4 regions of the Streptomyces sp. NPDC029044 genome follow, and region 1 is predicted to be linked to each of the others. Evidence: riboswitches for the same ligand, from Rfam matches in the RefSeq annotation. Region 1 holds a riboswitch; each other region holds the start of a gene.

The links. A riboswitch is a leader RNA that binds a small molecule or an ion and turns the genes downstream of it on or off. The one in region 1 is predicted to bind cyclic di-AMP.
Region 2: another riboswitch for cyclic di-AMP. It lies ahead of AB0E85_RS06905 (NlpC/P60 family protein); the one in region 1 lies ahead of AB0E85_RS11770 (transglycosylase SLT domain-containing protein).
Region 3: another riboswitch for cyclic di-AMP. It lies ahead of AB0E85_RS00175 (transglycosylase family protein); the one in region 1 lies ahead of AB0E85_RS11770 (transglycosylase SLT domain-containing protein).
Region 4: another riboswitch for cyclic di-AMP. It lies ahead of AB0E85_RS10790 (peptidoglycan DD-metalloendopeptidase family protein); the one in region 1 lies ahead of AB0E85_RS11770 (transglycosylase SLT domain-containing protein).

Annotation. Positions count from the first base shown of each region.
Region 1 is NZ_JBEZWN010000010.1:45,257-52,443, reverse strand. It holds gene AB0E85_RS11780 (GNAT family N-acetyltransferase) at 1-1,055, opposite strand, end outside; gene AB0E85_RS11775 (HAD family hydrolase) at 1,248-2,096, shown strand; gene AB0E85_RS11770 (transglycosylase SLT domain-containing protein) at 2,060-2,839, opposite strand; cyclic di-AMP (ydaO/yuaA leader) riboswitch at 2,845-3,020, opposite strand; gene AB0E85_RS11765 (polyprenyl synthetase family protein) at 3,523-4,533, shown strand; gene AB0E85_RS11760 (DUF2092 domain-containing protein) at 4,766-6,013, shown strand; gene AB0E85_RS11755 (ABC transporter ATP-binding protein) at 6,055-7,077, shown strand; gene AB0E85_RS11750 (ABC transporter permease) at 7,064-7,187, shown strand, end outside.
Region 2 is NZ_JBEZWN010000005.1:130,451-137,637, reverse strand. It holds gene AB0E85_RS06920 (alpha/beta fold hydrolase) at 377-1,240, shown strand; gene AB0E85_RS06915 (M23 family metallopeptidase) at 1,346-2,998, shown strand; gene pcrA (DNA helicase PcrA) at 3,047-5,524, opposite strand; cyclic di-AMP (ydaO/yuaA leader) riboswitch at 5,839-6,012, shown strand; gene AB0E85_RS06905 (NlpC/P60 family protein) at 6,020-7,187, shown strand, end outside.
Region 3 is NZ_JBEZWN010000001.1:32,911-40,097, forward strand. It holds gene AB0E85_RS00155 (Ppx/GppA phosphatase family protein) at 1-530, opposite strand, end outside; gene AB0E85_RS00160 (DUF501 domain-containing protein) at 527-1,057, opposite strand; gene AB0E85_RS00165 (septum formation initiator family protein) at 1,105-1,581, opposite strand; gene eno (phosphopyruvate hydratase) at 1,687-2,967, opposite strand; gene AB0E85_RS00175 (transglycosylase family protein) at 3,242-3,934, opposite strand; cyclic di-AMP (ydaO/yuaA leader) riboswitch at 3,939-4,105, opposite strand; gene AB0E85_RS00180 (transglycosylase family protein) at 4,334-5,287, opposite strand; gene AB0E85_RS00185 (cytochrome P450) at 5,409-6,707, opposite strand; gene AB0E85_RS00190 (nucleoside triphosphate pyrophosphohydrolase) at 6,760-7,187, opposite strand, start outside.
Region 4 is NZ_JBEZWN010000009.1:26,328-33,514, forward strand. It holds gene AB0E85_RS10785 (DUF6250 domain-containing protein) at 1-286, opposite strand, end outside; gene AB0E85_RS10790 (peptidoglycan DD-metalloendopeptidase family protein) at 480-1,409, opposite strand; cyclic di-AMP (ydaO/yuaA leader) riboswitch at 1,414-1,576, opposite strand; gene AB0E85_RS10795 (alpha-galactosidase) at 1,887-3,962, opposite strand; gene AB0E85_RS10800 (tyrosine-protein phosphatase) at 4,142-4,939, shown strand; gene AB0E85_RS10805 (DUF6126 family protein) at 4,956-5,075, opposite strand; gene AB0E85_RS10810 (XRE family transcriptional regulator) at 5,072-5,716, opposite strand; gene AB0E85_RS10815 (aspartate aminotransferase family protein) at 5,828-7,187, opposite strand, start outside.

The sequences.
Region 1 (7,187 bases):
CGCAGCCGAGCCGCGCCCTTCAGCGTCCGCGCGGCCAGCGACGCGAGCCGCGGCCTGCTGCGGACGAAGCTGTGCGCGCGGCGCGTGGGCTCGCGGCTCAGCCAGTGCAGTGCCGCGCCGGCCCCCGGCCGGGTCACCGCACCCTCGTACACGGGCAGTTCGCCCGTCCTCAGCGCGTTCTTGTACTCGGCCGCGCCCCGCCCCAGGTCGAGCATGCCGATGCCGTCGGCGGCCGCCGCCTCGGCCATGCGCAGGTGCAGCACGAGACCCGGCGAGAACTTCGCGAACTCCGGGTCGTAGGCCGGGAACCAGCAGGCCAGCACCGAGGACGAACGCAGCCCGAAGTGCGCGGCGACGGGCCGCTCACCGGCGTAGAGCACCGACAGCGTGCCGCTGCACTCCGGCGCGCGAGTCCGGGCCAGCTGCCCGACGAGCCGGGTGATCCACTCCTGGGCGAACCGGTCCCGGCGGCCGGTCCTGCGGTACTGGGCGGACTTCCACTCCATGAGCGTGCGCAGCGCGGCCGGTTCGCGCTCGTCGAAGACGAACCGCAGCTCGCCGCCCTGCCGGCCGAGCCTGCGCTCCTTGGCCAGGGTGGTCTTCAGGAACTTCGGCGACTGCGAGCGCAGCACCGACTCGTACGTCTCGTAGCCCTTCTCCACGTCGATGACGTAGGTGGCGTGCTCCTCGGCCGCGTACCGGACGAACAGTCGCTGCTCGGCCTCCAGATTGTCGAAGGCGAAGCTCGACACCGAGCAGGCCCTCAGCAGCCGGCCGGTCTCCAGGTCCAGGCCCGGCCGCAGGATCGCGCCCTGCGCGTCCGAGACACCGAGCCCGATCGCCCGGCCCTGCCCCAACGGGCCGCGCTCATAAGGCAGGAACCCGGCCGCTTCCGGCCCCTCGTACACCACGGCCACCCGGGCCCCCGGCCTGACCCGGCCGACGGCTTCGGTGAACTCCGGCTCCATGAAGGGGTTGCGCGGTGCCTCGGAAGCCGCGCGCAGCGCACGCCAGCGTTCCCTCTCCCCTTCGCCGAGCTCCCCGGGCACGGCCACGCGAATGCGCCCACTGCTCAACCCGACCCCCCGATCAAGTCCCCCCTGGACACTTGGAAGGTACCGCTCGATGCGGCCTCACGGGTAGGTAGCGGAGCATGTTGTTGCCAACCGGTGCAGAGGCCTTCAACCGGGCAATCGGCGTCCGTCGTACGATGAAACGAAGGGGCGCGCTGTCCGTATTCTCTGATCATGGCCGCACCCATCGCATATTCACTCATCGCCACCGACCTGGACGGGACGCTGCTGCGCGGCGACGACACCCTGTCCGACCGGTCCCTCGCCGCGCTCGCGCGGGTGGCGGACGCCGGTGCCCAGCACCTCGTGGTGACGGGCCGGCCGGCGCCCAGAGTGCGGCCGCTCCTGGACGACCTCGGTGCCACGGGGCTCGCGGTGTGCGGGCAGGGCGCGCAGGTGTACGACGCGGGCACGGACCGGCTGCTGTGGTCCATCACCCTGGACCGGGAACTGGCCGAGACCGCCCTGGGCAAGATCGAGGCCGAGGTGGGGCAGGTGTACGCGGCGGTCGACCAGGACGGGGTCGACGGGCTCACGCTGATCGAGCCGGGCTATCTGATGCCGCACCCGACCCTGCCCGCCGTGCGGGTCGAGAGGCGCGACGAGCTGTGGGGCGAGCCCATCAGCAAGGTGCTGCTCCGCCATCCCCATCTGTCGGACGACGAACTGGCGGCGACGGCCCGCTCGGTGGTCGGCTCACTGGCGACGGTGACGATGTCGGGGCCCGGCACGGTCGAACTCCAGCCGTGCGGGATCACCAAGGCGACGGGCCTGGCGCTGGCCGCCGAGCATCTGGGACTGCGCCCGGCGGACACCATCGCCTTCGGTGACATGCCCAACGACATCCCGATGTTCGACTGGGCCGCTCACGGGGTGGCGATGGCCAACGCCCATCCCGAACTCAAGGCCGTGGCCGACGAGGTCACCCTGTCGAACGAGGACGACGGCATCGCCGTCGTCCTCGAACGACTGCTGGGCGAGCCGGCTCAGTACGGGCCGTTGACGTTGTCGATCGAACCGTAGCGGTCGGCCGCGTAGTTGCAGGCCGCGGTGATGTTGGCGACCGGGTCGTACGGGTCCCACGACGTGCCGTCGACGTGGTAGGCCTGGAAGGTCGGGTCGATGGTCTGGAGCAGACCCTTCGACGGGGTGCCCTTGGCGGCGTTGGAGTCCCAGTTGTTGATCGCCAGGGGGTTGCCGGACGACTCGCGCATGACGTTGCGGTAGATGCCGTCGTAGGACCCGGGGATCCCCTTCTGAGCCATGATGTCCAGCGCCTCGCGGATCCACCCGTCGAGGTTGTTCGCGTAGGTCTTCGCGGACGCCTGGGTGGCCTGGGCGACACCGCCGGCGGGCTTCGCGGCCGGCTTGGCGGGGGCGGACGACTTGGTCGCCGTCTTCTTCGCGGCGCTCGTCTTGGTGGTCTTCACCGTCAGCTTCAGACCCGGGTGGATCAGCTTCGGGTCGTCACCGACGGCGGCGCGGTTGTCCTTGTAGAGCTGCTTCCAGCCGCCCGAGACGTCGTACTTGTCCGCGATGCGGGCCAGCGAGTCGCCCTTGACCACGGTGTACGTGAGGGACTTGGCGGGCTGGGCCGCCTGCGGCACGGACTGTGCGGCGGCGGGTGCGCTCTGGGGCTCGGCGGCGCTCGCGTACGTGGCACCGAGGAGCGGCAGGGTGAGTGCTGCTCCGCCGGTACCGGCGGCGATGAAGCCTCGGGTCAGCGGGTTGGTTCTGGGGCGACGGTGCTTGCCTCGTCCGGCCATGGCGATATTCCTCTCCGGCGCCTGCGAGGTGAGCTGTCGGGTTCGGGCCGGGAGGTGCCCGGCCGCGTACGGCGCTGTGTGCCGTGCGCGGCTTCACCCCGAGCCGTGCCGCTGTGCGGACCGGCGACTTACCTGGGTCCCCCGCTCCTGCCCTGCGTGAGTGAGTCGGTTCCTGTGGGGAGTCCGGGCGGCGGCAGGATTGGGCGTCCGCCGGACAGGCCGGGAACGTATGCGAGAGCACATGTCGGGAACAAGCACCTCAGTCACATATCGCGCGGTTGACCTTGGTCGGAGGTGTTTGGGCCGCTTGATCCTTTGCGGAAGCCAAGGCTCAACTGGCTCTGCGGGAAAGGCGGTACGGGTCGATGCCGAGGTGGGGCGGAAAGGGGGAACAAGTGATTCAACTCACTGATCACGAGGCTGTGGGGCAATTCCCGCCAAGGGGAATTCGCCTACTCATCACGGCAAATCGTGCATAGTTCGCTACCTATGGGTAAGTCGATTTATATCTGTTCTTATAGGTTGATCGAAAACATAACGGTCGTGATCGGATACCGCCCGGCCTGTAACCCTGGGTGCTGGCGGTGATCGAAACGTGACCGGATACGCTGGCCGGAGTGAGGGCAGCGACCTATCGACAATCCGCGTAATCACCGGCAGACACAGCAGACAGGAGACCCCTCGTGACCGACGTCGGGCCGTTCGGGCTGAGCGTGCGGGACCAGGCTCTGGAAGCCGATGTCCAGGCCGGACTGGCGGCTGTCGAGGAAGGCTTGCTCGAGGCCACCAAGAGTGAGGTGCCCTTCATCACGGAGGCCGCCCAGCACCTGGTGCGGGCCGGGGGCAAGCGGTTCCGCCCGCTGCTGGTGATGCTCTCCGCCCAGTTCGGCGACCGGTACGCGCCCGGGATCGTGCCGTCGGCCGTCGTCGTGGAGCTGACCCACCTCGCCACGCTGTACCACGACGACGTGATGGACGAGGCCTCCGTGCGCCGCGGCGTCGCGAGCGCGAACACCCGCTGGGGCAACTCCGTCGCGGTGCTCACCGGCGACTTCCTCTTCGCCCGCGCCTCGCACATCCTGGCCGACCTCGGCCCCGAGGCCGTGCGGGTGCAGGCCGAGGCGTTCGAGCGCCTGGTGACCGGCCAGATCCTGGAGACGGCAGGACCGCAGGACGGCCGGGACCCCGTCGAGCACTACCTGGACGTGCTGGGTGGCAAGACCGGCTCGCTGGTCGCGGTGTCGTGCCGGTTCGGCGCGATGATGTCCGGCGCCGACGACACGGTCGTGGACGTCCTGACCCAGTACGGCGAACGGCTCGGCGTGGCCTTCCAGCTCGCCGACGACGTCCTGGACATCGCCTCCGACTCCCACGAGTCCGGCAAGACCCCCGGCACCGACCTGCGCGAGGGCATCCCCACGCTGCCGGTGCTGCGGCTGCGCGAGCGGGCGGCCCGGCTCGGGCTCGCCGAGGACATCGCCCTGTGCGAGCTGCTCGACTCCGACCTCACCGACGACGCCCGGCACGCCGAGGCCCTGCGTCTGCTGCGGGCCCACCCGGCGCTGGAGCAGGCCCGGCGGGACACCGTCCGCTACGCCCAGGACGCCCGTTCGGCGCTCGCGCCCCTGCCGGAGTGCACCGCGAAGACGGCGCTCCTGGAGCTGTGCGACGCGGTGGTGCACCGGGCCGGCTAGTCCGCCTCCCCCGCCCGACCCCTACGGGTAGGGGGAGAAGCCGCCCTTCCGTGTCATACCCCAGCAGTACACGGAGTTGAGTCCGGGGTCTGACGTATCTCCCTGGCCGATTTGGTCAGATGGTCACCACGGAAGAACACCACTCCTCACCTGTTCGGGTGAGAATGGCGGCTCAGGGACGAGTGCGTGGACGACACGGACAGCCGCCGCCGACCACGGAGGTAGGGCACACATGGCACCGTACGCATCCGACGACAGCACGACCGCCGGAGAGGTCGACGAGCAGCGCTCCGGGCGGCGCAAAGCCGCGCGGTACATCGTCCCGGTCACGGTGGTGGGGGTGGCCGCCGCGACGATCGGGCTGGTGCCCGCGCTCGCCGACTCCGGGGACCCCGACCTCCCGAAGATCACCGCACAGCAACTCATCGAGAAGATCGCGAAGTCGGACGTCCAGCAGCTGTCCGGCACGGTGAAGATCAGCACGGACCTCGGCCTGCCGGACCTCGGCGGCCTGGAGTCGGGCCTGCTGTCCGGCGCCGCGGGCAAGGGCGGGGGCGAGGACGGCTCCTCCGCCGACCCGACGGCCAAGCTCACCGAACTGGCCTCCGGCACGCACACCCTGCGCGTCGCCGTCGACGGCCCGGACAAGCAGAAGCTGTCGCTGCTGGAGAACGCCGCCGAGTACAGCGTCATCCACAACGGCAAGGACGTCTGGGGCTACGACAGCAAGTCCAACGAGGTCTACCACGGCACCTCCGACAGCCCCGAGCGCGGCAAGGACCAGCAGCCGCCGGCCACGCCCGGGGACTTCGCCGAGGAGGCCCTGAAGGCGGTCGACGACACCACGTCCGTGACCGTGGACGGCACCGCCCAGGTCGCCGGCCGGGACGCCTACAAGCTGGTCGTGAAGCCGAAGCAGTCCGGCTCGACGGTCGGTGCGATCACCGTCGCCGTGGACGCGAAGACCGGCCTGCCGCTGAAGTTCACCCTGACCCCGGCGAGCGGCGGCGCGGCCGTCGTCGACGCGGGCTTCACGAAGGTGAGCTTCGCCGAGCCGGCCGCCTCCACCTTCGACTTCACCCCGCCCAAGGGCGCGAAGGTCACCGAGGAGAAGGACGCCGGCAAGGGCTCGGGCGAGACTCCGCGCACGGCCCCCGGCAAGCCCTTCGCGCTCGGTGAGGCGCCCGGCCACCAGGCCGGAAAGGGCCCCGGTGGCCACGACGGCATGAAGACCATCGGCGAGGGCTGGACCGCCATCGCCACCTTCGACACGGGCGGCGAGGGCGTGCCCTCGGGCAAGGCCGGCGGCGAGTTCGGCGGCTTCATCGACTCCCTCGGCGACAAGGTCCACGGCACGTTCGGCTCGGGCACGGTCTTCTCCACCCGCCTGGTCAACGCCCTCGTCACCGACGACGGCAAGGTCTACGCGGGCCTGGTCACCAAGGACGCGCTCGTGAAGGCGGCCGACGCCGGCAAGTAAGTCCCGTAGCCGCACGGGACGTCGAGAGAACGAGGAAGCCGATGGGCGAGGTGTCCGCCGGGGAACCGGAGCAGCGTGGGACGCGGGCCGCGACCGGGGAACCGGAGCAGCGTGGGACGCGGGCCGCGACCGGAGAACCGGTCATCGCCACCCGCGCGCTCACCAAGCGCTACCGCGGCGGACAGCTCGCCGTCGACGGTCTCGACCTGACCGTCCCGGCGGGCAGCGTCTTCGGCTTCCTGGGCCCCAACGGCTCCGGCAAGACCACCACCATCCGCATGCTGATGGGCCTCATCGAGCCAACCTCCGGCACGGCCCGGGTGCTCGGGCAGCCCATGCCCCGGGCCGCCCGCGCCGTGCTGCCGCACGTCGGCGCCCTCATCGAGGGCCCGGCCCTCTACGGCTTCCTCTCCGGCCGCGACAACCTGATCCGCTACGACAGTGCCGACCCGGCCGCCGACCCGCGCACCCGGCGCACCCGGGTCGCCTCGGCCCTGGACCGGGTGGGCCTGACGGCCGCCGCGGGCAAGAAGGCCAAGGCGTACTCCCTGGGCATGAAACAGCGCCTGGGTCTCGCGGCCGCGCTGCTCCAGCCGCGCCGGCTGCTCGTGCTGGACGAGCCCACCAACGGCCTCGACCCGCAGGGCATGCGCGAGATCCGCGCCCTGGTCAGGGAGCTGGCCTCGGACGGCACGACCGTCTTCCTCTCCTCCCACCTCCTCGACGAGATCGAGCAGGTCTGCACGCACGCGGCCGTGATGGCCCAGGGCCGGCTGATCACGCAGGGCCCGGTCGCCGAGTTGTCCGCCGGGGCGCGCGGCCGGCTGGTCGTAACCACGCCGGACCCGGCGGAGGCGGCCCGGATCCTGAAGGAGCAGGGTGTCGCCGATGTCGTGGTCACCGACGACCGGGTGACCGGCGAGCCACCGGAGGGCGACCTCGCCGAGGTGAACGCCGCGCTGGTGACGGCCGGGGTCCGGGTGCGCGGCTTCACGGTCGAACGGGCCTCGCTGGAGGACGCGTTCGTGGCGCTGACGGGGGAGGGCTTCGATGTCGCGGGCTGAAGTGGTGGAACCCGTACGGCCGGTGCGCCCGTTGTGGACCTTCGGGCTGCTGCGCAACGAGCTCGTCACCACGTTCCGGCGGTGGCGCACGCTCGCGCTGCTGGCCGTGC
Region 2 (7,187 bases), on a different contig from region 1:
GTTTCGCGGTGGATACCGAGGGGGAAATCACACGATGGGACAAGCGCAAGGGGAGCCGCACCGAGGTCGCCGTACGACCGCACCGTCCACCACGGGCCGCGACAGCACGGCACTTCGGCGAAAGCACGCAGGGCAAGCACCGCACGTACAGCACGCAGGGCAGACACGGCGCACCAGCGGGGAGCCTCGTCACCCCACCGATCGGGGACCTCCGTCGCACCACCGGCGTCACACACGCCACACGCCGCGCTCTGCCCCCGCAGCTCACGCGGCTCACGCCGCTCTCGCGGTCATCGCCGGCCGTCTTCGCAGCTGCTTTCCACGAGGGCACACGGGGGGCGGAGGCGTCCTCCCGCGTGCCGACAGGAGGTCGGCCATGAAGGTCACCAGGGCGGCTCTGCCCTTTCTTCCGTTCTGCGAGCGTCTGCTGCCGGGCAGACTGGCGGGACTCTCCCTGGCCCTGCTGAAGGCCACCGCCCTGGAGATCGCGATCCTGGCGGGGCACCTCCTCCTCTACCCGTCCGGCATCACCCAGGAGCGCCGCGCCCCCGTCCCGGCACTGCCGGAAGACGGCGCAGCCCAACTGCCCACGGAGGCCAAGCCGCCGGTCCTGCTGCTGCACGGATTCATCGACAACCGCTCGGTCTTCGTCCTGCTGCGCCGCAGCCTCGCCCAGCACGGCAGGCAGCAGATCGAGTCGCTCAACTACTCACCGCTGACCTGTGACATACGGGTCGCCGCCGAACGGCTCGGCCGGCACATCGAGGAGCTCTGCGAGCGCACGGGGGCCGACCGGGTCGACGTCGTCGGGCACAGCCTCGGCGGACTGATAGCGCGCTATTACGTGCAGCGGCTCGGCGGCGACACGCGCGTGCGGACCCTGGTCACGCTCGGCACGCCGCACTCGGGAACCCGGGTGGCGCCCTTCGCCGACGCGCACCCCATCGTGCGCCAGATGCGCCCCGGCTCACCGGTGCTCGACGAGCTCGCGCTGCCCGCCCCTGACTGCCGTACGCACTTCGTCAGCTACTGGAGCGACCTGGACCACGTGATGGACCCGCTGGAGACGGCGTGCATCGACCATCCCGATCTGACGGCGCAGAACGTGCGCGTGACCGGCATCGGACATCTCGCCCTGCCCGTGCACCCCGCCGTCGCCAACGGCATACGACAGGTTCTGGACACGGCACACGCGGGTGAACCGTCCACCGAACACACCGGCGGTCTGACGGTCGCCTGAGAATCGTCATACAGCGATCACTCAGCGCCGAAGCACCGATCAACCTCGAACAAACTTCGAACACAGGGCCAAACCCGTGCCCGTCGTCCGCCAAAACACGGCCGAATGCCCGTTTCCTGCGCGCGCGAAACCTGCCGAAGATTGTCGTGCCCGCGTACCGCCGGGTACAGTCGCCGCACTGCTCTGGCAGCCCCTGTTGTCGAGGCGAAAGAGAAGTTGGTGAACGACCGTCACCCGTCGGGGACCATGACCCCGGCTCCGGCTTCCGACGCCGCCTCCGCGCACTACGCGTCGTACGGCACCCAGGAAGCCCAGTACGGCGACTTCACCACGTACGGCGACTATGCCGCCACCGGTTTTGATCCCACCGGTACCCACGGCGCTGGTTTCGACGCCACCGGGCACACCACCGCGAGCTTCGCGACCGACCCCCTCTTCGGCGACATGCCGGGCAGCGGCCAGGACACGGGCAGTTACGACACCGGCCACTGGCCCACCGGCACGCACGAGAACGTGCACTACGACGCCTACGCGGCCCAGCACCACGCCGCCTACGACACCGGCGTCTACGACACGACCTCCTGGACGGCCGAGCAGCAGCCGATGTCGGCCATCCCGTCCCAGGCCCCCTCCCCCGACGCCACCGGGCAGTGGGAATCCGGCGCCTGGCTCCAGCCGGACCAGTCCGGCAACCCCGCGGACCGCACCCAGCAGTGGGAGTGGGGCACGCAGACCTTCGACACGGGCGCCTACGACGCCACGCAGTGGAACTCCGACGGCACCGCCGCACCGGAGCCCGACGCGTACGAGCACCCCGGCGAAACCTTCGACCAGCACGAGACCTCGACGTTCGAGCAGGTCGCCTACGACGCATCAACCGAAGCGGGCTTCCACGACGCCGCCGTGGAGGGCGACGAACCGGCCGCCACCGGTGAACTGCCCGTCGTCGCCCCGCTCCTGGACGGCCAGGAGGACGTCGCCCCCGCCCCGTCGGGGCGTGCGGCCTCGCGCGCCGCTTCCCGTTCGCGCCGCCGCACACCGCCCAAGCGCTCGGCGCTGATGACCATCGCGGTGCCCTCGGCCTGCGTGATGGGTGTCGCCGGCATCGCCGCCGCCTCCGTCGGCGGTTTCGCCGACGACAGTGCCGCGGAGGCGCGGACGACCGCGGCGGACGCGCAGCCGGTCAAGCCGGCCGCGGCCAACAACAAGCTGGACACCCAGCTCCAGAGCCTCTCCGCCGGCGCCGACGACTTCGCCGACCGGGCCAGCCGCACGCAGGAGCGCATCGACCTCAAGGCCCAGCAGGCGGCCGAGAGGAAGCGCGCGGCGGAGGAAGCGGCCCGCAAGGAGCGGCTGCGCCCCAAGTTCGCCCTGCCGGTCGCGCGGCACGGACTCAGCGCCTACTACGGCCAGTCCGGCATCAACTGGATGTCCCTGCACACCGGTATCGACTTCCCCGTCTCGTACGGCACGACCGTGATGGCCGCGACCGACGGCACCGTGCGCACCCAGTGGAACAGCGCGTACGGCAACATGATGATCGTGACCGCCAAGGACGGCACGGAGACGTGGTACTGCCACCTCTCCACCTACACGGTCCCCTCGGGTACGACCGTGAAGGCGGGCGATCCGATCGCCCGCTCGGGCAACTCCGGCAACTCCACCGGCCCTCACCTGCACTTCGAGGTGCGCCCGGCCGGCGGCTCGGCGATCGACCCGCTCCCGTGGCTGCGCAGCCACGGCGTCGACCCGACGTAACGTCCCGCCTGCCCCGCCGGTCCGGCCGGCGGGGCTCACCTCACCGGACTACAGCTTCTCCACCGGCGCGTACCGCAGCAGCAGCCGCTTCGGCTTGGTGTCCCCGAAGTCGATCGTCGCCTCGGCGTTGCCGCCCGTGCCCTTGACCGCGACGACGGTCCCGAGCCCGAACTGGTCGTGGGTGACGCGGTCCCCGACCGCCAGGGACACCACGGGCTTCTCCGAGGTGCGCCGCGTGGCGAAACCGGAGGCGCCCGACGCCGAAGAGCGCGAGCGGGACGACGACAGCGAGGCCGCCACCGCCGAGACCGGCCCGGAGGACGCGGGCGCGGTCGCTCCCGTCCGCTTCCACTCCACGTGGGTCGGCGGGATCTCCTCCAGGAACCGGGAGGGCGGGTTGTACGAGGGCTGGCCCCAGGCACTGCGCAGGGTGGACCGCGTCAGGTACAGCCGCTCCCGCGCACGGGTGATGCCGACGTAGGCCAGGCGCCGCTCCTCCTCCAGCTCCTTGGTCTGCCCGAGGGCGCGCATGTGCGGGAAGACGCCGTCCTCCATGCCGGTCAGGAAGACGACCGGGAATTCCAGGCCCTTGGCCGTGTGCAGGGTCATCAGGGTGATGACGCCGTCGCCGTCCTCCTCGTCGGGGATCTGGTCGGAGTCGGCGACCAGCGCGACCTGCTCCAGGAAGTCCGACAGCGTGGTCTGTTCGTCCTCGCCGCGCTCCTGCTCGAACTCCATGGCGACGGCGGCCAGTTCCTGGAGGTTCTCGATCCGGGTCTCGTCCTGCGGGTCGGTGGAGGCCTGGAGCTCGGCGAGGTATCCGGTGCGCTCCAGCACGGCCTCCAGAACCGTGGCCGGTCCGGCGCCGGACTCGACGATGGTGCGCAGATCCTCCATCAGCGTGTTGAACCGCTTGACGGCGTTGGTGGAGCGCGCGGCCATGCCGTACGCCTCGTCGACGCGCTTGAGCGCCTGCGGGAAGCTGATCTTCTCCCGCTGGGACAGGGCGTCGATCATCGCCTCGGCGCGGTCGCCGATGCCCCGCTTGGGGACGTTGAGGATCCGGCGCAGCGGCACCGAGTCCTCGGGGTTGGCGAGCACGCGCAGGTAGGCCAGGACGTCCCGGACCTCCTTGCGCTCGTAGAAGCGGACGCCGCCGACGACCTTGTAGGGCAGGCCGACGCGGATGAAGACCTCTTCGAACACGCGGGACTGGGCGTTGGTGCGGTAGAAGACGGCGACGTCGCCGGCCTTGGCCTCGCCGGCGTCCGTGAGGCGGTCTATCTCGTCGGCGACGAACTGCGCCTCGTCGTGCTCGGTGTCGGCGACGTAGCCGGTGATCCGGGCGCCGGAGCCGGCGTTGGTCCACAGGTTCTTGGGACGGCGGGACTCGTTGCGCTCGATGACCGCGTTGGCGGCGCTGAGGATCGTCTGCGTGGAGCGGTAGTTCTGCTCCAGCAGGATCGTCGTGGCGTCCGGGTAGTCCTCCTCGAACTGGAGGATGTTGCGGATCGTCGCGCCGCGGAAGGCGTAGATCGACTGGTCGGCGTCGCCCACGACGCACAGCTCGGCGGGCGGGACCTCGGCCTCGGGCGGTACGTCGACGGGGTGCTCGGAGGTGCCGACCAGCTCCCGGACGAGGGCGTACTGGGCGTGGTTGGTGTCCTGGTACTCGTCGACCAGCACGTGCCGGAAGCGGCGGCGGTAGTGCTCGGCGACGTCCGGGAAGGCACGCAGCAGGTTGACCGTCGTCATGATCAGGTCGTCGAAGTCGAGGGCGTTCGCCTCGCGCAGCCGCGACTGGTACATGGCGTAGGCCTGGGCGAGGGTCTTCTCGAAACCGTCGGTGGCCTGGGCGGCGAAGTCCTCCTCGTCGATCAGCTCGTTCTTCAGGTTGCTGATCTTGGCGCTGAAGGACTTCGGCGGGAAGCGCTTGGGGTCCAGGTCCAGGTCTCGGCAGACCAGGGCCATCAGGCGCTTGGAGTCGGCGGCGTCGTAGATCGAGAAGCTCGATGTGAAGCCGAGCTTCTTGCTCTCGCGGCGGAGGATCCGCACGCACGCGCTGTGGAACGTCATCACCCACATGGCGTTGGCGCGCGGGCCGACGAGCTGCTCGACGCGCTCCTTCATCTCGCCCGCGGCCTTGTTGGTGAAGGTGATCGCGAGGATCTGGCCCGGGTGCACGCCGCGCTCGGCGAGCAGGTGGGCGATGCGGTGCGTGAGCACGCGGGTCTTGCCGGAGCCGGCGCCGGCCACGATGAGCAGCGGGGAGCCGGAGTGGACGACGGCGGCGCGCTGGTTGTCGTTGAGCCCCTCCAGCAGCGCGGCGGTGTCCACGACCGGGCGGGGCGCGCCGTCCCGGTAGTAGGCGTCCCGGTCCGGGGGCGCGTCGAACTTCCCGCCGAACAGATCGTCCGGGATCGGCTCCGGAACGTGATCGTCCTCGGGCGGCGGCGGGGGCTCGTCCGCGGGGCCCCGCTGGGCCTGGAGGTTCGCCAGGAAGCTGTCGTCAAAGAGGCTGCTCATCGCTCTCCGAGTCTAGGGCGCCCCACTGACAGCCCGCCGCCGCCCTGAGAACATCGCCGGGCGCCCGGGCCCCCGCCAGCCGGCCGGCGGCGCATTGTCGCCCTCCATGACCGCATGATCACGACCTGCTACACCCCCCGCAATCATGGATGAAACAGGACCAGTCCCCCTCGGCCGTTCACACTCGGCAACGTTCATGACCGAGGTCACGAAAATGTATCGGGCATATCACCCATCAACCTTCACAGGGGCCACACGAGTTGGCTACCGTGCGACCAGGCCGCATGACCCCCACCGGCGAACGTCGCCGGGCCGCGCGGCCTCCGCCGAGTCCGGTGTGCCGCAGCGGCAGCCGGAGCCGGGGACCCAACCGTGAACCTGGGGTGAATCGGCCCGACTCCCTGTGCGGAGAAGGCCGTAGGGCAAACCTTCCGAACCACCCGCCCGAACCCGACAGCTAACCCGGTAGGCGGAACGTGGAAGGAGTCGCCTCCCTTGGCGTCGCACCGCAAGTCGCGTCCTACGGGTACGCGCGTGGCAGGCATACGGACCCCCGCCCTCGCAACGGCGGCCCTCACCTCCGTCGCCCTGCTGTCCCAGTCGGCCAATGCCGCCCCCGAGGCCGACGACAAGCCCAGCCTGGAAGAAGTCGAGAAGAAGGTCGACGACCTCTACCGCCAGGCGGGGTCGGCGACCGAGAAGTACAACGCGGCCAAGGAGAAGACGGCGAAGCAGCGCAAACGCGCCGACGCCCTCGTCGACGACGTCGCGAAGCGCACCCAGAAGCTCAACGAGGCGCGCGAGGAGCTGGGGTCCTTCGCCTCCGCCCAGTACCGAACCGGTGCCGCCGCCCCGGACACGGCGACGTTCCTGCTGGCGGACACCCCGCAGGACTACTTCGACCAGACCCAGCTGATGGACCGGATGACGGGCCGCCAGAAGGTCGCGGTCGACGACTACATCGCACAGCAGTCCGAGACGATGGAGAAGCGCCAGGAGGCCACCGAGAGCCTGGAGGCGCTCACCGAGTCGCAGGGCGACCTGAAGACCGCCAAGGCGACCGTCCAGCGCAAGCTCGCCGACGCGCGCCGGCTGATGTCGAAGCTGACCGCCGAGGAGAAGGCCCGGCTCGCGGCGATCGAGAAGGAGAAGCAGGAGGAGGCGGCCCGCAAGGCCGACGAGCTGGCCCGGCAGCAGGCCGCCCAGCAGCAGGCACGGGAGGAGGCCGCCCAGCAGCAGGACAGCGGCTCCTCGTCGTCGGCTTCGGCGGACTCCGGCTCGTCCTCCTCGACGGCCCCGGCCGACTCCTCGTACGCCACCAAGGCCGACAAGGCGCTCGCCTTCGCCCGCGCGCAGATCGGCAAGCCGTACGTGTGGGGCGCCGTCGGCCCCGGCTCCTACGACTGCTCCGGCCTCACCCAGGCCGCCTGGAAGGCCGCGGGCGTCACCCTGCCGCGCACCACCTACGACCAGGTGAACGCCGGCACCACGGTCCCGCTCTCCCAGGCCCAGCCCGGTGACCTGGTCTTCTTCTACGACGACGTCACCCACGTCGGGATCTACATCGGCAACGGCATGATGATCCACGCCCCGAAGCCCGGCACGTACGTGCGCGAGGAGTCGGTCTACTACGACGGCGAGTCGGCCATCCACAGCGTGGTGC
Region 3 (7,187 bases), on a different contig from region 1:
CCGTCCCGGACCAGGTGCCGCTCGGTCATGCGGACACAGCCGATGTCCACCGAGCGCGCCGCGCGGACCCCCTCGTCGCCCACGACGAACTCGGTCGAACCGCCGCCGATGTCCACCACCAGGTAGGGCTTCGGCAGGTGGTCCCGCCCGGTGAGCTCCTTGGTGGCGCCGGTGAAGGAGAACGCGGCCTCCTGGTCGCCGGAGATCACCTCCGGCTCGACACCGAGGATGTCCAGCACGCCGCGCACGAACTCGTCCCGGTTCTCGGCGTCCCGGGAGGCGGATGTCGCCACGAACCGCAGCCGCTCCGCCCCGTGCTCCTTGATGATCCCGGCGTACTCGCGACACGCCGCGAAGGTCCGCTCAAGTGCCTCGGGGGCGAGCCGGCCGGTGCGGTCGACGCCCTGCCCGAGCCGCACGATCGTCATCCGGCGGCCCAGGTCGGTCAGCTCACCCGTCGCCGGGTCGGCATCGGCGACCAGGAGCCGGATGGAGTTCGTACCGCAGTCCACGGCGGCGACACGGGTCACTGGGCGTCCTCCTCGCCGGGCGTCACGCACGGGCCCTTGCGCCACCACTCGGGGAGCATCGCGATCGCCTCGTCGCCGAGCGGGTTCACCCCGGGGCCCGCGGCCAGCGAGTGGCCGACCAGCACGTGCAGGCACTTCACCCGGTCCGGCATGCCGCCCGCGCTCGGGAAGTTCTTCAGCTCCTCGATCTCGTCGCGCCGCCGGATGTAGTCCTCGTGCGCGGCCCGGTACGCCGCCGCCAGCTCCGGATCCGAGGCCAGCCGCTCGGTCATCTCCTTCATCACGCCGTTGGCCTCCAGCGTGCCGATCGCCGAGGCGGCGCGCGGGCACGTCAGGTAGTACAGCGTGGGGAACGGCGTCCCGTCCGGCAGCCGCGGGGCCGTCTCGACGACGTCCGGCTGTCCGCACGGGCAGCGGTGGGCGATCGCGCGCAGACCGCGCGGGGGCCGGCCGAGCTGCTGCTTGAAGGCCTCGACGTCCGCGTCGGTGGGCTCGGTGCGCGGGGTGGTCGGCGGGGGCGTTTCCATGACTGTCTTCAGGCTGTCTTTCTCTGATCGCCGGCTGGGAGGCCAGGTCACTGGCCGGAGGCGTCGGACTTGTCGACGCCGTCCCAGACGTTGGAGTACCAAGGGCGGTCCGCCGCCCCCAGGTCGGTGCGCGACTGCTTCGCCGCGTGCGGGTCGACGACGATGAACCCCGTCTCCCCCGGCATGACGTAGTGCAACCGCTTCCGGATCTGCTGCTCGGCGTACGCGTCGTCCTGCCAGCGTGCCTTCATGTCACGCAGCCGTTCGACGCGCTCACGGGCCTGCCGCTGTTCGCGCTGGAGGTCGTCGACCTCGGCGCGCTGCGAGACGTACTCCCGCATCGGGTAGGCCAGGGCCACGATCAGCGAGCACATCACCAGGGCGAGCAGCGCGGCCCGGCCGGTCAGCCGCGAGCGGCGGGCCTGGCGCTTGGTCTGGGAGCGGTAGACCCGCGCCGCGGTCTGCTCGCCGAGCAACCGGATCCTGGTCGCGGTGGAGAACCGGTCCCGGTCCTTCACGGCCATGTGTCCGCCTCCGCTCCACCGTCATACGCGCGTACGTCCCCGGACACGGTACGGGACCGGGTACGGGGACGTACGTACGACTGGCTAAGCCTTACCCAGGTGGGGTCAGCCCTTGAAGCGCGGGAAGGCGCTGCGGCCGGCGTACACCGCGGCGTCGTCGAGGATCTCCTCGATGCGCAGCAGCTGGTTGTACTTGGCGACGCGCTCGGAGCGGGCCGGGGCGCCGGTCTTGATCTGGCCGCAGTTGGTGGCGACGGCCAGGTCGGCGATGGTGACGTCCTCGGTCTCGCCGGAGCGGTGCGACATCATGCACTTGAAGCCGTTGCGCTGGGCCAGCTCCACGGCGTCCAGGGTCTCGGTCAGCGAACCGATCTGGTTGACCTTGACCAGGAGCGCGTTGGCCGCGCTCTCGTCGATGCCGCGGGCGAGGCGCTCGGGGTTGGTGACGAAGAGGTCGTCACCGACGAGCTGGACCTTGTCACCGAGCTTGGCGGTGATGGTCTTCCAGCCCTCCCAGTCGTCCTCGAACAGCGGGTCCTCGATGGAGACGAGCGGGTACGCGTCGACGAGCTCCGCGTAGTACTCGGTCATCTCGGCCGCCGAGCGCTCCTTGCCCTCGAAGGTGTAGACGCCGTCCTTGTAGAACTCGGAGGCGGCGACGTCGAGCGCCAGGGCGATCTGCTCGCCGGGGGTGTAACCGGCTTCCTTGATCGCTTCCAGGATGAGGTCGAGGGCCTCGCGGTTGGAGCCGAGGTTCGGGGCGAAGCCGCCCTCGTCGCCGAGGCCGGTGGCCAGGCCCTTGCTCTTCAGGACCTTCTTCAGCGTGTGGTAGACCTCGGCGCCCCAGCGCAGGGCCTCGGAGAAGGACTCCGCGCCGATCGGGGCGATCATGAACTCCTGGATGTCCACGTTGGAGTCGGCGTGCGAGCCGCCGTTCAGGATGTTCATCATCGGCACCGGCAGCAGGTGCGCGTTGGGGCCGCCCAGGTAGCGGAACAGCGGCAGGTCGCTGGCCTCGGAGGCGGCGTGGGCGACGGCGAGGGAGACGCCGAGGATGGCGTTGGCGCCGAGGGAGCCCTTGTTGTCGGTGGCGTCCAGGTCGAACATGGCCTGGTCGATCAGGCGCTGCTCGGTGGCGTCGTAGCCGACCAGCTCCGGGCCGATCTGCTCGATGACCGCGAGGACGGCCTTCTCCACACCCTTGCCGAGGTAGCGGTTCGAGTCGCCGTCGCGGAGCTCGATGGCCTCGAAGGCGCCCGTGGAGGCGCCGGACGGGACGGCGGCACGACCCGTGCTGCCGTCGTCGAGGCCGACCTCGACCTCGACCGTGGGGTTGCCTCGGGAGTCCAGGATTTCCCGGGCTACGACGACGTCGATGGACGGCACGAGCATCTCCTTCTTATGTGACGCGGGTACGCGGGTCACGTGGACCCGGCGAGGTGCGGAGCCTCGGTGGCTCGCGACATGAGCCTAACCGGCTCCGGGCGATCGGCCACCGGGTCGCCCACCCCATGGACAGAACCGAGAGTAAATTGTTTCCGAACGGAACAAAGCCGGTTCGCGAAGTACGGCAGAAAAAACCCCGCTCCGGTGCGTACGGGGGATGACGCACCGGAGCGGGAGCTGGTGGGCCCTGTGCGGGCCCGGGTGGGGCCGCTGCTTACTTCAGGTGCAGCTGCTGGCCCGGGTAGATGAGGTTGGCATCGTCGACGATGTCCTTGTTCAGCTGGTACAGCTTCTCCCAGCCGCCCTTGACCTTCTCCTCGGCCGCGATCGAGCTCAGGGTGTCGCCCTTGACGACCTTGTACTCGCCGTCACCCTTCTTGACCTTCTTGCCGGTCGGGGTGGTCACGGTCTTCTTGGCCGCCGGGCGCTCGTCGGAGCGGGAGGCCGGCTGCTGCTGGGTCTCGCGGCTCTCGGTGCTCTGCTGGCTCTGCGAGGAGCTGCCGGAGTCGCTGGAGGAGTCGCCACCGGTGTAGCCGGCGCTCGACAGGCCCTTGCCGCAGACCGGCCAGGCGCCCTTGCCCTGGCCCGCGAGGACCTTCTCGGCGATCTCGATCTGCTGGGCCTTGGTGGCCTGGTCGGCGGTGGAGGCGTACTTGGTGCCGCCGTAGCCGGACCAGGTGGAGGCGGAGAACTGCAGGCCGCCGTAGTAGCCGTTGCCGGTGTTGATGGACCAGTTGCCGCCGGACTCGCACTGGGCGACCGCGTCCCACTCGGAGGCGGTGGCGGCGGAGGCGTTGCCGGCCGCCATCAGCGGGGCGGCGACGGCGGCACCGGTGACGCCGGCGAGCGCGACGACGCGGGTGGCCTTGGACGGACGACGGTGCTTGCCCTTGCTGGAAAACAGCATGGATGGATCCCCTCACCGACGCCTGCGAGGTGAGCTGTCGGGTTCGGGCCGGTTGAGTTGCCCGGCCGCGTCCCTCCCGGGACGCGGCTTCACCCCAAGCCCTTCCGGCGCAACAAGCCGGTCGGGCACCTACCTTGGGTCCCCCGCTCCTGCCTACGGCGCTTGACGCGACGACTGTTCCCGTACGGCCGCTGGCAGGATTCGGCGTTGCGGCAGCCGGGGCTCGTGGTGACGAGCGGTCACGACCGTAGACACGCGATCCGCGGAATTTCAAAGACGATCAGGGCCTCTGAGATCTATCTCTCACCGGGTTCATACAGGACATTCGGCACGAAACATGACGTGAACTCACCCGGTTTCGGGGTGACTTCGGCCGTCGTTTCCGCACTGCCCGAACAGCTACTTCTCGTCCGCTTCGCCCTCGACCGCGAGCGTCTGACCGGGGTGGATGAGGTCGGGGTCGGCGCCGACCGCCTGCTCGTTGCCCTCGTAGAGGGCGTGCCATCCGCCGTCGACCCGAAGGGCGTCGGCGATGGACCAGAGACTGTCGCCGACACCCACGATGTAGGCACCTTCGGACGCGTCGCCGGAACTCTCCTCAGCGGGCGCGGAGTGACGCCCCGTGGACTTCTCCGCACGGTCGCTCTCGGGCGCGCGGGTTTCGTCGGCACTGGGACCGCGATGACGGCCGGAGCCCGTCTCCGACGCCGCCGAGGAGCCGTCACCCTGCCGCGAGCTGCCCGACTTGCCGCCCTCGGGAGTGGCCGACGGAGTGCCGTCGGACTGTTCGTCCTGCGATGACCCGTCGGATTCGCGCGACTTGTCGGTCTTGGCCGTTTCATCCTTCGAAGACGACGATGCGTCGGGCGACGGAGACGAGGAGGGGCTCTCCGAGGGGGACGAACCCAGCGAATCAAGCAATCCGGGCGAGTCCACCTCACCGGATGATTCAGACGAGTCGGATGATTCCGACCCCTTGTCCTGCTGGAGCCCCGAGAGCAGTCCGCAGGTACGCCATGCGCCGACCCCCTGGTCGGCGAGGATTCTCTCCGCCACGGCTATCTGCTGGGAGCGGCTGGCCAGATCGGCGCTCGCGGCGTAGTCGAGACCGCCGTGCTTCTCCCAGTCGTCCTGGGACAACTGGAGGCCGCCGTAGTAGCCGTTGCCGCTGTTCTGGCTCCAGGCACCGCCGGTCTCACAGTCCGCGACCCGGTCCCAGGTCGTGCCGTCGGCCGCGCTGGCACCGGAGGCCCCGAGGAGCGGGATCGCGATGGCGGAACCGGTCACCCCGGCCGCCACGAGGAGAGCCGGAGCCTGGCGGGGGCGGCGGTGCCGACCGTTCCCGGAGAGCATACGGAGACCTTTCGCGAGACAGCAGTGACCGAGGCGGCGCGATTCCCCGCCGCGTTGATGGGTGAACGTATCGGCAGTCGATCACTTGTCACAAGTTCATGCCGCGCAGATCACGTGAAGATCACAAGTCTGATGTTTCGTCACGTCCGGTGGGCGCGAACTCCACGGGCAGGGTGCGCAGCCCCCGCATGATGAGGCCGCCACGCCATCTCAGCTCGGCCGGATCCACCGCGAGCCGGAGGTCGGGGAGGCGGGTCAGGAGCGTGGCGAGTGCGGTCTGGCCCTCCAGCCGGGCCAGCGGGGCTCCGAGGCAGTAGTGGATGCCGTGGCCGTATCCGAGGTGCTGATTGTCACGGCGGGAGAGGTCCAGCGCGTCCGGATCGGCGAACCGCTCCGGGTCGCGGTCCGCCGCGGCCAGGACCACGAGGACGGGGTCGCCCGCCTCGATGCGCTGCCCGCCGAGGGTGAGGGGCTGGGTGGCGAAGCGCCAGGTGGCGAGCTCCACGGGGCCGTCGTAGCGGAGGAGTTCCTCGACGCCGGTCTCCAGCAGGCCGGTCTCCCCCGCGGCGAGGGACTCCTGGAGCCGTGCGCGCTGCCCGGGGTGGGTGAGCAGGGCGTAGGTGCCGTTGCCGATGAGGTTCACGGTCGTCTCGAAACCGGCGAACAGCAGGATGAAGGCCATGGCCGCCGCCTCGTTCTCGGTGAGGTGCTCGCCGTGGTCGGAGGCGCGGATGAGACCGGAGATGAGGTCCTCGCCGGGGGCGGGCTCGGCGGGCAGCGCCTCGCGCTTGCGATGGATGAGGTCGGCCAGGTAGCCGCGCATCTTCTTCACGGACCGCGCCACGCCGCCCCGCGGCCCGCCCTGGTGACGGATCATCATGCCCGCCCAGTCGCGGAAGTCGTCCTGGTCCTCGCGCGGGACGCCGAGCAGGTCGCAGATGGCGTAGATGGGGAGCGGGAAGGCGAACTCGTGGATCAGGTCGGCGGATCCCTTGCGCGCGAAACCGTCGATGAGCGTGTCGGTGAGCTCCTGCACCCGTGGCGCGAACTCGGCGACCCGGCGCGGGGTGAACGCCTTGGACACCAGCCGCCGCAGCCGGGTGTGGTCCGGCGGGTCGATGTTGAGCAGATGCGTCATCAGCTCGGCCTTGCGCTCCCCGGGGATGCCGGTCTTGCCCTTGGCGTGCGCCGGCTCGTCGTGATGCGCGGGGTTCTTGGAGAGCCGGCTGTCGGCGAGCGTCTGCTTGGCGTCGGCGTACCGCGTGACCAGCCAGGCCTCCACACCGCTGGGGAGCCGCGTCCTGTGGACGGGGCTGTGCTCACGGAGCCAGGCGTAGGCGGGGTAGGGGTCGCTCGCGAACTCCCAGGTGAAGAGGTCGGGAGCGGTCGCGGGTGTGCTGGGCTGGGGCTGGTCGGTCACGCCTCGACCGTATCCGGCTTCCGGGAGCCCCCGTCTCCGTCCCGGGGCCCGCTCAGCCCTCGGCCTCCCTGATCGCGTCCCGGTACGCGCGGGCCGCCGCTCTCAGGGCCGCCTCCGGGTCGACGCCCTCCGACTCGGCGCGGACCGCCAGGGCCAGGAGCTCGTAGCCGATGCCCTCGACGGGTGGGAGCGGTACGTCCAGGTTCGCCGTGCGGGTGCGGGAGGCCAGCTTGGCGGCGAGGGCCAGGCCGGGCTGGCCGAGGGGTATGCCCTCGGTGACCGAGGTGCGCTGCTTCTCGACCGCCTTGGTGCGCAGCCAGTGCTCCTTGACCTCCTCGGGGGTGGTGGCCGTCGCGTCACCGAAGACGTGCGGGTGGCGGTGGATCAGCTTGGCGACGATGCCGCCGGCCACGTCGTCGATGGAGAAGGCCTCCTCACCGTCCTCGGGGCGGCCCTCCTCGGCGATGCGGGCGTGGAAGA
Region 4 (7,187 bases), on a different contig from region 1:
CACAGACGGCGGTCGCGGTGTATTCGAGGACGTACGGCCCTTCGAGCCGCCGCCTGAACCACACGGTCGCGCCGCCCGGCACGTCGATCTCCAGGATGCCGCGGGAGGCGGTGACGGTGCCGCCGTCCTGGAGTTCGGTCGCCCACTGCCCGAGACCGTGACAGAAGTCGTCGCGCGCGACGAGACGGCGGTGACGGGGCGCGGCGTGCGCGGTGGCCGTGGGAACGAGGGCCGCCAGGGCGGTTCCGGCGGCCAGGGCTCCGAACGCTCTGCGGGTGGTCGGCACGGGACACAGCTCCTCGGGATCCGCCGGGAAGGCTCTGAAAGCGCTTGCACTCCGGACGGGATCACTCTGTCCCAACTGCCGCCGCCTGTCGATCCCTTGACGCGGCTGACGGCATGCGCACACACCGAAGGCCGGACCCGGGGATCGGGGTCCGGCCTTCGGCCGCGTGTCAGGCAGGTGGTCGTGCGGTGGGTCAGCCGACGGAGACGCCGTGCGAGCGCAGGAAGGCGACCGGGTCCACGTCCGAGCCGTAGTCCGGCGTGGTGCGGATCTCGAAGTGCAGGTGCGGTCCGGTCACGTTGCCGGTCGCGCCCGACAGGCCGACCTGCTGCCCGGCGGTCACGGTCTGGCCGGCCGAGACGGAGAGCTGGGACAGGTGGGCGTACTGGGCGTAGTGGCCGTCGTTCAGCTTGATGACGACCTGGTTTCCGTACGCGCCGCCCCAGCCGGCGGAGACGACGGTGCCGGCGCCGACCGCCTTGAGGGAGGTGCCGGTCGGGACGACGAAGTCGACACCGGTGTGGTAGCCGCTGGACCACATGCTGCCGGACATGCGGTACGGGGTGCCGACGGTGGCACCGGCCACCGGGAGGGTGTAGCCGCTCGCGTTGCTCTCGGCGGCGGGCTTGGCGGCGGCCGGCTTCGCGGCGCTCTCCGCCTTCGGGGCCGACTCGGCGGCGGACGGCTTCGCGGCCGAGGGCTTCGGGGCGGAGGCCTTCGGCGCCGACGGCGCCGAGGACTTCGGCTCGCTCGCCGCCTTCTTGCCGATCGACAGCTTCAGGCCCGGGTGGATCAGCGACGGGTCGGAGCCGACGGCGTCGCGGTTGTCGGCGTAGAGCCTCTTCCAGCCGCCGCTGACGTCCTGGTCGTCGGCGATCTTCGCGAGGTAGTCGCCGGCCTTCACGGTGTACGTGCGGGGGCCATTGGCCTTTTCGGCGGCCTTCTTCTCGGCGGCCGGAGCGGACTGGACGGCCTTTTCCGGAGCCGACTGCGGGGTGGCGGCGTGGGCGCCGGCGGTCCCCATGAGCGGCAGCGCGAGAGCGGCTCCGCCGGTTCCGGCGACGGCGATGGAGCGGGTGAAACGCTGGGTCTTGGGACGGCGGTGCTTACCCTTCGCGGGCATGGCGAATTCCTCTCCGTCGCCTGCGAGGTGAGCTGTCGGGTGCGGGCTGGAGATGCCCGGCCGCGCCGGGGGCGCGGCTTAACCCCAAGCCGTTCCGGGAACCGGAACAGGCGTCTTACCTGTGGGTCCCCCGCTCCTGCCGTACGTCGGGTCAGTGTGTGCGGGCTCCGGTCGGCGGCAGGATTAGGCGTCCGTCCGGATTGGTGTGGAACGTAAGCGACCAGGACGCAAACGGACAAGCTTGCGGTTGCCCGTGACGGTGTTTTCCTTGACGCGTCGCCACATCCGCGGTCACCGAGCGTGGATTACCGATCTCCCGCTTTCCGCAACAGCCTTGAACCACACGAGAATTACGTGCACATGGCGACAACGGATCGTCACGAATATGACGATGGTCACGCACCCCGACCTCATCTCCTTTACAGTCGGGGCACGTTATCCCTAAGCGGTTTAAGCGCCTTATTCGGACAGAAAGGACTACTTCCTCTTAAGGCGGACGACCGTGGCATCCAGATCCCCCCGCAGGCCGACCCGCAGCCCGTGATGGAGCAGCACGGCCCCACGGTAAATTTCGCCCGTTTCAAGGCATTCGTACGATGCGGCCGGATCGAGGGCCCGCAGCCGGAGGGCCGGTACGGGCTCGCCGTAGCGCTGCGCCTGGAGCCAGGCGAGGACGACGGTCTCGTCGCCGAGGACGTACTGCACGGCACTCGGTCCGCCCTGCGGGGGACGCAGCCGGTACTGGTCGCCGCGTTGCACCACGGGCCGGATCTCCTTGTAGAGCTCCACCCACTCCCGGGCCTCGGCGAGTTCCTCCCGCGTCCACCGCGTGAGGTCGCCGCCGACTCCCAGCACCCCGGCCATGGCGCTGACGAACCGGAACCGCAGGGAGCTGGCCCGCTGGTTGAGCATGACGTTCGGGCTGTCGGTGACCCAGGCGGCCATGACCCTGGCCGGGTGGATCTGGCTGAAGCCGTGCTGGATGGCGAGCCGGTCGAGAGGGTCGGTGTTGTCGGAGGTCCACACCTGGTCCGTACGGCTCAGCACTCCGAGGTCGATCCGCCCGCCGCCGCCCGAGCAGGACTCGAAGGCCACGCCGGGATGGGCGGCCCGCAGCCGGTCCAGCAGGGCGTACAGGCCGCGCACGTGGTCGACCCACAGCCGCTGCGGGTAGGGGTCGTCCGGCCAGCCGGCGTCGGTGAAGCAGCGGTTGAAGTCCCACTTCACGTAGTCGACGGGAGCGCTGGAGAGAAGCTCGTGGAGCTGCTCCCAGAGGTACTCCCTCACGTCCTCGCGGGCGAGGTTGAGCACGAGCTGATTGCGAAACTCCGTCCGCTTTCGTCCCGTTTGGTACTGCACCCAGTCGGGGTGCGCGCGGTACAGGTCGCTGTCCGGGTTGACCATCTCGGGCTCGACCCAGATCCCGAACTGCATGCCGAGTCCGTGCACGTGGTCGGCGAGCGGCTTCAGCCCGCCCGGGAAGCGGTCGGGGTTCGGGGTCCAGTCGCCGAGGCCGGCCCGGTCGCTGGTGCGGGCCCCGAACCAGCCGTCGTCGACGACGAACAGCTCGACGCCCATCGCGGCGGCCCGCTCGGCGAGCGCCCGCTGCTGCTCCTCGGAGATGTCGAACTCGGTGGCCTCCCAGGAGTTGAACAGCACCGGCCGGTCCCGGCCCGCGTCCGGGATCACATGCGCCCGCTGGTAGGCGTGCCAGGCGCGGCTCGCCCCGCCGAATCCGCCGTCGCTCCAGAGCCCGGCGAAGACCGGGGTCGTGTACGACTCCCCCGTGCCCAGCGTCAGCAGGCCCGAGTCGTCGTGGCCGGCGCCGCCGGTGATCTGCACGCGCGCGTCCGGGAGCTGGGCCACGGCGATGCGCCAGGACCCGGACCAGCCCAGGGCGCAGCCGTAGACCTCGCCGCGCTCCTCGGTGGCGTCGGTGTCCAGGGCGACCCACGGCAGGTGCTGGTGCGAGGTGTGGCCGCGGCGGCTGCCGATGATCTTCTCGCCGTGGGTGAGATCGGAGCGCGTCAGGCGGGACTCGGCTCCCCAGCGGCCGTGCAGCTGGGACAGCCGCCAGGCGTCGCGGTCGGGCAGGGTCCAGGTCGCGGAGTCGGCGCGCAGCAGCTCGACGGCCGGTCCCCGGTTGTCCAGGGTCACCCAGCGCTCGACGACGTCCGTCGAGGAGGGCATCCGGTAGTGCAGCGTGACGGTCAGGCCGCCGTCGCGGAACCGGAGGCGCAGCTCGCCGTCCGCGGCGTCGTGCCCGTCGAAAACCCACTCGGTGCCGCGCCGCTCGGCCGTGCGCACGGACAGGGCGGGCCGGACGAAGCGGGGGCCGCCCTCGACCGGGTACTCCTCGCGTCCGTCGAGCGGGGACTCGAAGGGCCAGTAGTCCGGCAGCGGCCGGACGGCGAGGGCCTCGGCGTCGGCGAGGCCGATCCTCGAGCCCCAGTGCAGGTGCAGCAGCTCGTCCCGGTCGGTGACATGGACGGCGTAGCTGCTGGCCGGCCCGGAGAGCACCCACGTACGACCGTCTTCGGAGATCTCCAGCATCATGCCCTCACAGATTCGAACAAGCCCGATCAGGTGCGACCAGGCCGCAACATCATCGACGGCCGCGGGGCCTCCGGGCAACGCCTGTGGACAACTCATTGCCCCAGGCAGGCATGTCGTATCGTCGAGTGACGCCGGGCGACGAGCCGCGTCGGCGGCGCCGAAGGGGAGGAGCCCTCGTGACACAGCAGGTCCCGTCGACCGAGCCCGAGCTGGCCGGAGTGCGCAACTTCCGTGACGTGGGCGGGCTTCCGACCGTGGACGGACGGCGGGTACGCCCGGGCGTGCTGTTCCGCAGCGGGCACCTCGCCCACGCGACCGGGGAGGACGCCGCCTTCCTGACCACGCTGGGCCTGCACACGATCTTCGACTTCCGCAACGCGGCCGACCAGAAGCTCGAAGGGCCGGACGTCGCGCTGCCGGGCGTGCGCAACGTGAACCTGCCGCTGAGCGACCCTGCCGACGGCGCCGAGTTCTGGAAGATGGTCCGCGACGGCGACCTGGAGCAGCTGCGCGCGATCCTCTCGGACGGCAAGGGCGCGGACCGGATGATCGCCTCGTACCGCATGATCATCAAGGACCGCACGGGTGAGCACTCCCAGGTGCTGCACGCGCTCGCGCAGGACAGCGTTCCCGCGCTGATGCACTGCGCGGCGGGCAAGGACCGCGCGGGTCTGTCCGTCGCGGTGACGCTCCTGGCGGTGGGCGTCGAGCGCGAGGCGATCGTCGACGACTACCTGAAGTCGAACGCCAAGCACCGCCGGTACAAGGTGCACCGCAGCAGCTCCGCCGCCTCGGCCTACTCCCCCGAGGTCATGGAGCTGCTCAGCCCCCTCTTCGACGCGCGCGCCGAGTACCTGACGGCGGCCTTCGACACCATCGAGGAGAACTGGGGCGGCGTCGACACCTACCTGGAGAAGGGGTTGAAGCTGGCCCCGGAGACCCGGGAACGACTGCGCGAGCGGCTCCTCGACTGAGGCGCCCGGGCGGGTGCTACTTCGCCCCGAGCGCGAACAGCAGGTAGATGAACGCGGCGAAGATGTGGCCTGCGATGAGGTAGACGAACAGCCTCACCCACAGGGCGCGGGGGAACTTCTCCTCCATGTCCCTCATGACATGTCTCCTGGGGTGGAGCCGAGGCACAGGGCGGCCGTGGGGCTCTGGAGCAGGGTGTGGACGAAGAGCAGCTCGACGCCGTCGTGGTCCTCGGCGGCGATCCGGTGCGGGGTGAGCGAGTCGAAGTGGGCGCTGTCGCCGGGCGCCAGCCGGTGCGTGGTGTCCCCGAGCCGCAGCCGCAGCCGGCCGCGCAGCACGTGGAGCCACTCCTCGCCGGGGTGGACGCGCACGATGTCGCCCTGGGAGCCGTGGGGGACGTGGACGCGCAGGGCCTGCATCCCGCGGCCGGGGGCGCCGGCCTGCCAGTAGGTCCAGCCGCCCGCCGCGGTGGGTTCCATGTCCGCCGCGCGGATGACGGAGTCCCGTTCGGCGGCCTTCTCGCCGAGCAGCTCGGCAACCGTCGTACCGTAGACCCGGGCGAGCGCGAGCAGCATCGGCAGCGAGGGCTGGCGCTGTCCGGTCTCCAGCCGCGAGAGGTGGGCGGGCGACAGCCCGGCCGCGCGGGCCGCGGCCTCCAGCGTCAGGGAGGCCTGGCGCCGCAGCGCCCGCAGCCGGGGTGCGACAGCGGGCAGCGCACCGGTCGCCGGTTCGGCCGGCGAGGCGGCCCCGGAGGGCCGCTCGGTCTCGGAGGAGCTCATGCCTCCATTCAGCCGGAGTGTTGCCTCTGCGGCAAATTTCTTGCCCCACAGGCAAAAGCGGCCGACGGCGCCGCCGGCTTCGCACCTCGGTCAGGGCACTCGGACAGGCCCTCAGCGGTTGGCGACCGCCTGCTTGACGAGCGTCTTGCCGAAGTCCCACACCAGGCCACCGTTGTGCGCGTCGTCCATGACGGCCGTGAAGGCGTCGACGAACCGGTCCACCTCCCGCTCGCCGATGATCAGTGGCGGGATCAGCTTGATCACCTCCATGTGGTCGCCGGAGACCTGGGTGAGGATCCGGTGCCGCTGGAGCAACGGCACGACGACCATCTGCGCGAAGAGTCCCTTCCGGGCGGCCTGGAGCATGGCCCAGCGGCTGCGCAGCTTCAGCGACCTGGGCCGGCCGAACTCGATGCCGATCATCAGGCCCCGGCCGCGGACCTCGGCGAGCATCTCGTACCGGTCCGTGAGCGCGGCCAGCCGGGACCGCAGCCGCTCCCCGGTGGCCCGGACGTTCGCGACGATCTGCTCGTTCTCCATCACCGACAGCACTGCGAGGCCCGCCGCCATGGCCTGTGCGTTGCCCCCGAAGCTCGCCGAGTGCACCAGCACCCGGTCCATGGACGAGTAGACCTTCTTGAAGATCCAGTCCTTGCCGATGGTGGCGCCCACCGGCACATAGCCGCCCGAGAGCGCCTTGGCCACGCACACCAGGTCCGGTTCCACGCCGTCCTCGTGCTGGTAGGCGTAGAAGTCGCCGGTCCGGCCGAGGCCCGTCTGCACCTCGTCGGCGATGAGCAGGGCCTTGTGCCGGTGCAGGAGCTCCTGCGCGGCCCGCAGCCAGCCGGGCGGGCCCGTGAGGACGCCCTTGCCCTGGATCGGCTCGACGATCAGGGCGGCGACGTCGCCCTTCTTCAGCTCCCTCTCCAGCGCGTCGAGGTCGCCCAGCGGTACGGCCGTGTCGGGCAGCAGCGGGGCGAAGCCGTCACGGAAGCCGGACTCGCCGTTCACCGAGAGGGAGCCGGTGGTCAGGCCGTGGAAGGCGTGGGCGCAGTAGAGGACCCTGGGTCTGCCGGTGACGAACCGGGCGAACTTCAGGGCGCCCTCGACGGCCTCGGTGCCGCTGTTGCCGAAGAACACCCGGTCCAGGTGGGGGCTGTGCGCGAGCAGCTTCTCGGCCAGCAGGCCCGGCAGCGGCTGGCAGTCGAACCGGGTGAGGTCGGCCAGGCCGGCGTCCACCACGTCGTGCAGCGCCCTGCGCACCACGGGATGGTGGCGGCCCAGCCCCATCACCCCGAACCCGGCGAGCATGTCCAGGTAGTCGTTGCCGTCCGCGTCCCAGAAGTAGGCGCCCTCGGCGCGCTCGTAGACCTTGTCGAAGCCGATGGTGTGCAGCATGCGCGGGAGCTGGTGGTTGAGGTGGCGGGTGTGCAGCTCGTAGCGCTCGGCTCCGCGCTCGGCCAGCAGCTTG